4 regions of the Micrococcus sp. HMSC067E09 genome follow, and region 2 is predicted to be linked to each of the others. Evidence: riboswitches for the same ligand, from Rfam matches in the RefSeq annotation. Region 2 holds a riboswitch; each other region holds the start of a gene.
What was found. Region 2 has a riboswitch for S-adenosylmethionine ahead of HMPREF2863_RS06380 (O-acetylhomoserine aminocarboxypropyltransferase/cysteine synthase family protein). Riboswitches for the same ligand answer to the same signal wherever they lie in the genome.
Positions count from the first base shown of each region.

Region 1: it holds a riboswitch for S-adenosylmethionine, as region 2 does, so the genes downstream of both, HMPREF2863_RS00390 (acyl-CoA dehydrogenase family protein) here and HMPREF2863_RS06380 (O-acetylhomoserine aminocarboxypropyltransferase/cysteine synthase family protein) in region 2, are expected to answer to the same signal.
Region 3: it holds a riboswitch for S-adenosylmethionine, as region 2 does, so the genes downstream of both, HMPREF2863_RS10705 (flavin reductase family protein) here and HMPREF2863_RS06380 (O-acetylhomoserine aminocarboxypropyltransferase/cysteine synthase family protein) in region 2, are expected to answer to the same signal.
Region 4: it holds a riboswitch for S-adenosylmethionine, as region 2 does, so the genes downstream of both, HMPREF2863_RS02395 (O-acetylhomoserine aminocarboxypropyltransferase/cysteine synthase family protein) here and HMPREF2863_RS06380 (O-acetylhomoserine aminocarboxypropyltransferase/cysteine synthase family protein) in region 2, are expected to answer to the same signal.

Region 1 covers NZ_KV809405.1:44,055-46,245, forward strand. The annotation lists gene HMPREF2863_RS00385 (AMP-binding protein) at 1-347, opposite strand, end outside; SAM riboswitch class I at 644-748, shown strand; gene HMPREF2863_RS00390 (acyl-CoA dehydrogenase family protein) at 760-2,166, shown strand; gene HMPREF2863_RS00395 (MFS transporter) at 2,163-2,191, shown strand, end outside.
Region 2 covers NZ_KV809438.1:212,815-215,005, forward strand. The annotation lists gene HMPREF2863_RS06375 (VOC family protein) at 1-618, opposite strand, end outside; SAM riboswitch class IV at 757-874, shown strand; gene HMPREF2863_RS06380 (O-acetylhomoserine aminocarboxypropyltransferase/cysteine synthase family protein) at 986-2,191, shown strand, end outside.
Region 3 covers NZ_KV809453.1:80,040-82,230, forward strand. The annotation lists gene HMPREF2863_RS11920 (hypothetical protein) at 1-146, opposite strand, end outside; gene HMPREF2863_RS10705 (flavin reductase family protein) at 285-827, opposite strand; SAM riboswitch class IV at 895-1,015, opposite strand; gene HMPREF2863_RS11630 (hypothetical protein) at 1,291-1,845, shown strand.
Region 4 covers NZ_KV809417.1:137,671-139,861, forward strand. The annotation lists gene HMPREF2863_RS02390 (acyl-CoA dehydrogenase family protein) at 1-703, opposite strand, end outside; SAM riboswitch class I at 991-1,103, shown strand; gene HMPREF2863_RS02395 (O-acetylhomoserine aminocarboxypropyltransferase/cysteine synthase family protein) at 1,111-2,191, shown strand, end outside.

The DNA of each region.
Region 1 (2,191 bases), on a different contig from region 2:
CAGCGGATCTGCGGGGCGGCCCCGGCGGCCGCGTCCGTGGGGACCGTGTCCGTCACCTGGGTGAAGTCCGTGTCCCAGGTCAGCCGGCGGCCCACCGCCTCCCAGAGGGCGAGTCGGTCGGATTCGGCGACGACGGCGCCGTCGCCCCGACCTCCATGGGCCCGTCCCGCGGGCCGTCCCGGGTGGACGTCCGGGTCCGCTGCGTCCACCAGGGACTGCGGCAGCGGACCGGGCAGCGTGGCCAGGGCGGCGGCGGGGACGCCGTCGTTCGGGCCGCGGACGGGATCCGGCGCGGGGAGGGCCGTCTCGGCGACGGCCGCGGCGGTGCCGGCTGCGGACACGGGCATGGGGTGTCTCCTTCCATCGGTCCTGGCGGGAGCACCCGCAGCCCGCGGGGAGGCGGACCCGGGTTGCTGCGGCGTCGAAGAGCCAGGTCTCTGGTGCCGCTCCGGATGGTGTGCGCGTCCACGGTAGGCCCGCGGTGTGCCACAGACGCGGTGCCGGTCCGGCTGGTGGGCGCGGACGCGTTGCGCCAGGTCATCTGGGCGGCGCCGACGGGCGACGCCCGTCCGGCGAGGGTGTCCATGACGGACGTGGGGCGGCTGCCTTCCGTGGCCGGGCGGGGCCGTGCTGTGCTGTGGCCGACCCATCCAGAGCGGCCGAGAGATCCGGATCGACGACGCCGCAGCAACCCCCTCATCCCTGTCCGGCAGGGTCGGGACGGTGCTACCGCCGGGACCGATGGAAAGGAGCCCGCGCATGTCCGCGCCCCTCACCGCACCCCACGACCCGACCGTGAACGCGGTCCCCACCCGTCCGCCGCTGGCCGTCACCCCGGACGTCCCGGACACCGACGACCTCGCTCGACTGCGGCAGCGGTTCGCCCCGATCTTCGAGCGCATCGCCGCCGGCGCCGCCGAGCGGGACGTGAACCGCACCCTGCCGTACGAGCAGATCCGCGAGCTCAACGCCGCCGGCTTCGCCACCCTGCGCGTTCCCCGGTCCCACGGGGGACCGGAGGTGAGCGTGCGGACGCTGACCGCCCTGCTGGTGGAGCTGGCGGCCGCCGACTCGAACGTGGCCCACCAGTACCGCTCCCACTACGGGTTCCTGGAGTCCCTGCGCCACAAATCGTCCGCCCAGCAGGAGCGCTGGTACCGGTTGATCCTCGAGGGAGCCACCGTGGGCAACGCGTCCACGGAGACCTCGGGCAACGCACTGGGCACCCTCAACACCCGGCTCGAGCCCCGTCCGGGCGGCGGCGCGGTCCTCACCGGGCGCAAGGGCTACGCCACCGCGTCCCTGTTCTCCACCCACACCCGGGTCTCCGCGGCCATCACGGACGAGGACGGCAGGACGACGCCGGGCCGCTGCTTCGCCGTGGTGCCCGTCGATCACGAGGGCGTCGAGCTCTACGACGACTGGGACGGCTTCGGGCAGCGCCTCACCGCCACCGGCACCGCCGTGTTCACGTCCGTCCCCGTGGACGGCGCCGACCTCTTCGACCGTCAGGCCGGCACGGCCGAGGCCGTGATCGAGGCCGCCTACTTCCAGCAGTTCCTGCTGGCGGTCCTGGCCGGCATCGCCACCGGCGCCCGGGACACCGCCGCCGAACTGGTGCGCGCCCGCACCCGCACCTTCAACACCGGCTCCGGCGCGCTCTACCGCGAGGACCCGCTGATCCAGGAGGCCGTCGGACGGATCGCCGCCACCGCCTTCTCCGTGACCGCCGCCGTGCTGCACGCCGCCGACGCCCTGGACGCGGCCATCGCCGCGGTCGACGCCGCCGCCGAGGGCGAGGACCTGGCCCTGGAGGTCTACGCGGCCGAGCTGGCCGTGGAACAGGCCCAGGTGACCGTCCCCGAGGCCGCGATCCGTGCCGCCTCCGAGCTGTTCCACGCCGGCGGCGCCTCCAACACCCGCTCCGGCAAGGCCCTCGACCGGTTCTGGCGCAACGCCCAGACCGTGGCCACCCACAACCCCATCCCGTTCCGCGCCCGCTCTGTGGGCGACTGGTTCGTCAACGGCACCCTGCCCGAGGGGCTGAACGCCATCGGCGACGCCGCCGGCGCGCCGAAGCACTCCGAGCAGGGCGGCGCCCCGTCGGCGTCCGGGGCCGAGGCCGGCCCGGCGGTGGGCACTGCGCCGAAGGGAGGGGCACGATGAGCACCGCAACCGTCCAGCAGGCCCG
Region 2 (2,191 bases):
TACGGTCAGCAGGCCGGGGGTGCCCGAGGGCGCGGCGTACTCGATGGTGAGGTCCTCGACCTTCTGGGACGGATCGTCCAGGCCCAGCCAGGAGCGGACGCGCTCGCGGGAGCCGGCCAGGGTGAGCGAGGAGATCGAGGCCTGCGCCGGGGCCGCCAGGGAGGGGTGGAGGTCCTCGGTGCCCTCGTCCCAGCAGACGAGGTACGGGACCTGCGGGTCCGCGATCAGGCCCTTGATGCCGATCTGCTTCCAGGTCAGCTCGCGGCCGTCCGGGAACTTGCGGTTGCCGGGCACGGCGGAGCGGCCGAGGCGCTCTTCGAAGGCGGAGAGGTCGTCTGTGGCCACGACCCAGCCCATCCAGCCGCCGCCCTGCTCGGAGCGGGAGCGCACGGCCTGGCCGAACGGGGCGTTCGCCGCTGCCGGGTGGTCCAGGACCTCCACGACCTCCAGGTACTGGCCGTGGGCCATGGGGAACAGGGCGTTGCGGGTGCCGAACCGAGGGTGCACGCCGCCCTTCACGCGCTCCACGCCGAGGGCGTCGGAAACCCGTTCCACGGTGGCGTCGAGGCCCTCGGGGCCGGCGGCGTAGGACACATGGTCCAGGCGGATGGTGCTCACGAAGATCGTCCTCTCGTCGGCCCAGGGGATGTCAGCCGGGCTGTCGTGAGGCTCAGGCTAGCCCTGTGTGACGAAGGACATGAAATCGTGACGAGCCGGTGTGCGGTCGGTGTGTCCCCGATGCCACACTGGCGTCACGGTCACGAGAGCCAGCACCAGTGCCCCGGCATTCTGGCCGGCAACCCTCCCCACCGCGGCGGGGTGCCCCGGGTGACGACCAGGCCGGCCCCAGACCGGGGCCCGGCAAGCGCGGTCGTGTCATGCGCCCGCTCCCGCACGGGCGTGCCAGAGCCCCGGACCTGCTCAAGGTCCACGGCAGTCCGAGGTGCGGGGGCATGGCCGACCCTGACAGCCCCAGGAGTCCGCCATGACCACCCAGAACAGCGCCCCTGAGACGAGCGCCTCCGCGAACGCCGAGACCCCCGCCGCCGAGGCCTGGGGCTTCGAGACCCGTCAGATCCACGCCGGCGCCGAGCAGCCCCACGCCCACGGCGCCACCGCTCTGCCGATCGTGCAGACCACGTCCTTCGACTTCCCCAGCTCCCAGGTGGCCGCGGACCGCTTCGCGCTGGCGGACCTGGACCCGCTGTACACGCGGATCGGCAACCCCACCCAGCAGGCGGTGGAGGAGAAGATCGCCGCGCTCGAGGGCGGCGTGGGTGCGCTGCTGCTGTCCTCCGGGCAGTCAGCCACCACGTTCGCGATCCTCAACGTCGCCGGCGCCGGGGACCACGTGGTGGTCTCCACCTCGCTCTACGGCGGCACACAGAACCTCTTCAAGCACACCCTGGCCAAGGTCGGGGTCCGGACCACCTTCGTGCAGGACCCGGACGACCTGGAGCAGTGGCGGGCCGCCGTCCGCCCGGAGACCAAGGCGTTCTTCGGCGAGTCCCTCGGCAACCCGCGCGGGGACGTGCTGGACGTCGCCGGTGTCTCCGCCGTCGCCCACGAGGCCGGTGTCCCGCTGATCGTGGACAACACCCTGGCCTCGCCGTACCTGTTCCGGCCGATCGAGCACGGTGCGGACGTGGTCACCCACTCGGCCACCAAGTACCTCGGCGGCCACGCCGCAGCCATGGCCGGCGTGATCGTGGACGCCGGCACCTTCGACTACGGCAGGTACCCCGAGCGCTTCGGCGGCTTCACCGAGCCGGACGAGTCCTACCACGGCCTCGTCTACGCTCGGGACCTCGGCGCCGACGGCGCCTTCGGCGTGAACCTCTCCTACATCCTCAAGGCCCGCGTGCAGCTGCTCCGTGACTACGGATCGGCGATCTCCCCGTTCAACGCCTTCCTGGTGAACCTCGGCCTGGAGACCCTGTCCCTGCGCATGGAGCGCCACGTGGCCAACTCCCGCCGGGTCGTCGAGTACCTGGAAGGCCACGGGCAGGTGGAGGCCGTGGTCCATCCCGAGCACGCCTCGAGCCGGTGGAACGCCCGTGCGAAGGAGCTGTTCCCGCGCGGCGCGGGTGCGATCGTCTCCTTCGAGATCGCCGGCGGCCGCGAGGCCGGCGCGGCCTTCGTGGACGCTTTGACCCTGCACCACCATGTGGCGAACGTGGGCGACGTCCGC
Region 3 (2,191 bases), on a different contig from region 2:
CGCAGGCTGTCGGCGTCGGTGCCGTGCAGCGGGCTCGCGGCACGGGTGAAGCGGTGACACTGCACCGCGAAGACCAACGCCCCCTGGCCGTCAGGCCCGGGTACTGCAAGAAGACGGGTAAACAGGGAGAACTGCTTCTTGCCCATCGTCTCACGTTTCCCGACGACGGCGGTACACCGGCCGCTGTCCTCCCGGCCCTGTCGCAGGGAGGGGGACGGGCGGATGACGCGGGGCGGCCGTCGTCGTGCCTCCCGCCGCCGGCGGGCGGAGGCGATCCGGGCGGATCAGGCGAGCGGGCGCAACCCGGTGAAGGCGTTGTGGTGCAGGGCTGCCGGGGCGTGGACGTCCGTGTGGTCGGCGAAGCCCAGGACCTCCATCAGGACCACTGTGTGGTCGCCGGCGTCCACCTCGGCGTGCAGGCGGGTCTCCAACCACAGCGAGGAGCCCTCGAGCAACGGGGTGCCCCGGCCGGTGCGGTGCAGCTCCAGCCCGGCGAGGCGGTCTCCGGTGCGGGAGGCCAGCTGACGGCACAAGTGGTGCTGCTCCTCGGCGAGCAGGGAGACGCCGAGGGTGTCCGCGTTCCGCAGACGCGTCCACGTGCGGGAGGACTTCTGCGCGGAGAAGGACACCAGCGCAGGCTCCCAGGAGATCCCCACGGCGAAGGAGGAGGACACCATCACCTCGTCCACACCGTCCGACCGGCCGGTGACGGCCACCGCGCCGGTGGGGAACGCGCCGAGTCCTCGGCGCAGGTTCAGGGGTGTGATGTCCTCGTCCCACCGCGGATGCGCGGCGGTGGCGGGGGAGAGCAGTGCGGTGGTGGTCATGCGTCGGATCCCTTCGGAACGGACGCGGCCCTGCGGTGCAGGCGGGCGGACCGACGTGTCCGCAGAGACGCTGTACTTGCCCAACCGGGGTGCCGGAGGGCCGAATCCTCACCTGGAGCACCCCACTGCAGCGTTGAGAGGGTTGCCGTCCCGCCGGCCAGGGCCGTGAATGGCGGGAACTCGTGATTCTGGGCTCCACGGTAGGAGCGGGCACGCCGGGGCGTCAAAGGTGTCGACCCTGTGAACGACACGCGAGGTCACACCGATGCCGTCGCCGTGCCGAGCAGCGGCGAAACGACGGTTTTCCTGCGCCGTAGTCTCGGCGGAGCACTGCCAGAATGTGATGCTTGACACATCTAGGGCGGCTGGGTCAGGATGACGCTACTCGAGAGAGGGGGGGGAGCTCGAGACCGCAACCCGCGGCCCCACGGCCGGTTCACCTGAAAGGGGTCGGATCATGTGGATGGACATCAAGAAGAAGCTGTCGGCGGTATCGGCAGGGGTCGTTGTGGCAGCTGCGCTGACGGCAGCCCCGGGAGCGGGGGCGGTGACCTCATCCCCGGAGGGGGGTGTCATCTCGCCGAACGCCGACTGTGCAGAGGAGAGTTGGACGACTGTCAATGTGACCTCGAATACCTTCAAGAAGTCCCATTCGGCTTATTCCTCTGTGTCTGGGGCGCCCGGCGTGACCCTCTCCATCGCGACTGGACGAACGTTTGCCGTCAGCGGGGACATTACGGGCGAGGTGTCAGGTGATGTTCGTGCAATCCTCGCGGGTGTTTCGGCCAAGGTAGGCACCCGAGTGGGTGTCACCTATTCCTCCACCAATACGATCAGTGGAGCGTGGAAGGTGCCGGCTAGCTATAAGAACGGTGGCAAGCTCGTGATTGGTGCCAAGCGGGCTAAGGGAACTTGGAAGCGCCAGATGCTGACCAGGAACTGCAAGGTAGTGACCGTGCGTAGCGGGTCGTTCACCACTCCATGGCAGCAGTTCCACTTTCAGCACTACCGTCTCTGACCCAGGGGAAGTGCTCCGGCGTCGAACTCGAAAGGTTCGGCGCCAGAGCACTCCCGTTTCGTTCACTCATGACAAGAAGGTCAATCATGTCCTCCTTCCCCCTCCTGCGATCTACTCGTTGCGCCTCGGTTATCGTCGCGGCGATTCTCTTCGGTACAGCCATGACAGGATGCTCCTCCGCCTCGGACAACAAGACGTCCAGTTCGGGGGAATCCAGTGTTGCAGCGTCATCGAGTGACCCGGCACACGCGTCCGCATCTTCTGCGGAGTCCACGGCCGCTTCCGGCGCGGGCTCGTCAGGCTCGGACGCTGAGGAGGCGCTTCCGGCCGCTCTCTTCGAGAAGGA
Region 4 (2,191 bases), on a different contig from region 2:
TGAACTCCGTGGTTCCCGAGGCGGACAGCCGCTGGCCGAATCCGTCCCAGTCGTCGTGCAGGGTCACTCCGGGGGCGTCCGAGCGCACGGTCGCCGCGCGCTCGGCGCCGTCCTCGTCCTCGACGACGACGATCGTCCAGTCCGCGTACAGCGTCCCGGTGGAATAGGCCTTGCGACCGTTGACCACCGCCGAGCCGTCCGGACGCGTCGTCAGGCGGGTCTCGTAGTGGCCGGTGCGGTTGCCGATCTCCGTGGTCCCGTTTGCGACCGTCTCACCCGTGACGAAGCGGTGCAGCCACCGCTCGCGGCGGGCACCGGCCGGCGAGCCGAGCACCGTCTCCACGTTCACCACGTGCACTCGCAGGGCCTGCAGCACGTTCGAGTCGGCCTCGGCGAGCTCCACGTACAGGCGTGCGGCCTCCGGGAACGTCAGCCCGGCCCCGCCCGCGTCCTCGGGCACGCGCAGCCCCGGGAAGCCGGCGGCGGCGAGGCGGTCCGTGGCCTCGCGATCGGTCACGCGTTCGCGGTCCCGCTCGGCGGCGGTCTCGGCGAGCCAGGCGAACACGGGCGCCAACCGTGCGCGGGCGGCGAGGAACTGGGGCCGGTCGGCCGGGTGCGCGGTGGTCGGCACCCCCGCGTCGGTGGTCCCGGCGTCGGCGGGACGGGTGGTCGTGTCGGTGCGGTCGAGGACGGGAGTGGTCATGGGCGGTCCTTCCGTGGGTGGGTGGGCCGACCGTAGGCATCCGGGCCGGGCCCGTCCCAGCCCGCCGACGGGTGGCGTCACGCGCCGGTTCCCGCCGCTGGCCGACGGAGTCGGCACCGCCGGCATGACGGGCACCGGCGGCAGGTCCGTCACAGCGGGTCACCCGGGCCTCGCCGCACCTGCGGAGCGCACCGGCAGGTTCCGGATGGCGGCGGGTCCGCCCTTGTGACGCGCTGACCGGACCTCCGCTGGACTCGCGGCGGCCCCGCCGCGTGGGATGGGCTCACCACCCATCCAGAGCGGCCGAGAGATCTGGCTCGACGACGCCGCAGCAACCAGCCCGCCGACCCCGGACTCACGGGAACGGCAGGCCCGGTGCTACCGCCAGGAACGATGGAGGAGAGCAGATGCCCCGTCATGCCACACAACAAGTCCACGCCGGCTACGAGCCCGCCGCGCCCCACCGGCCGGTCGTCCCGCCCATCCACCAGACCACGGCGTTCCGTTTCCCGGACCACGCCACGGCGGCATCGATGTTCCGGCTCGAGACCCCCGGCTTCACCTACAGCCGTACGGGCAACCCGACCGTCGCGGTGTTCGAGAACCGCCTCGCCGCGCTGGAGGGCGGCATCGGCGCGATCGCCACGGCCACCGGCCAGGCCGCCGTCGCGCTGTCCCTGCTGGCGCTGCTGCAGGGCGGCAAGCACCTGGTCGCCTCCAGCCGGCTGTACGGGGGCACCGTCGACCTGCTGACGGACACGTTCGCGGACTTCGGCATCGAGGTCACCTTCGCGGACCCGGCGGACCCGCCCGCGTGGGCCGCCGCGGTCCGGCCCGACACCCGCGCGTTCTTCCTCGAGGCCATCACCAACCCGCTCGCCACCCTCCCGGACCTGCCCGCGCTCGGGGACCTCGCCCACGCGGCCGGCGTGCCCGTGGTGGTGGACAGCACCCTCGCGACGCCGGCCCTCTACCGGCCGCTGGAGCACGGCGCCGACGTCGTCGTGCACTCGGCCACCAAGTTCCTCGGCGGGCACGGCGCGGTGCTCGGCGGCGCGATCGTGGACGGCGGCACGTTCGACTACGGCGCGGCGCCCGACCGGTGGCCGCAGCTGGCCCGGCCCAAGGCCCGCTACGGCGGTCAGACTCTGGTCGAGCGGCACGGACGCGGCGCCTACCTGACGCTGGCCCGCAGCAAGTTCCTGCACGACCTCGGCCCCACCCTCGCCCCCGCGAGCGCGGCGCAGTTCATCCAGGGGCTCGAGACGCTCGACCTGCGTGTGGCCCGCCACACCGCCACCGCCCTGGCCGTGGCCGAACACCTGGCCGGGCACCCCGCCGTCGCGCGGGTGCACCACCCCGGCGTGGCCGGGCATCCCAGCGCTGCGCTGGCCGCCCGCGACTTCCCGGACGGCGTCGGCTCGGTGTTCTCCTTCGACCTGGCCTGCGGCCCCGAGACGGTGGCTCCGTTCCTCGACGCGCTCGAGC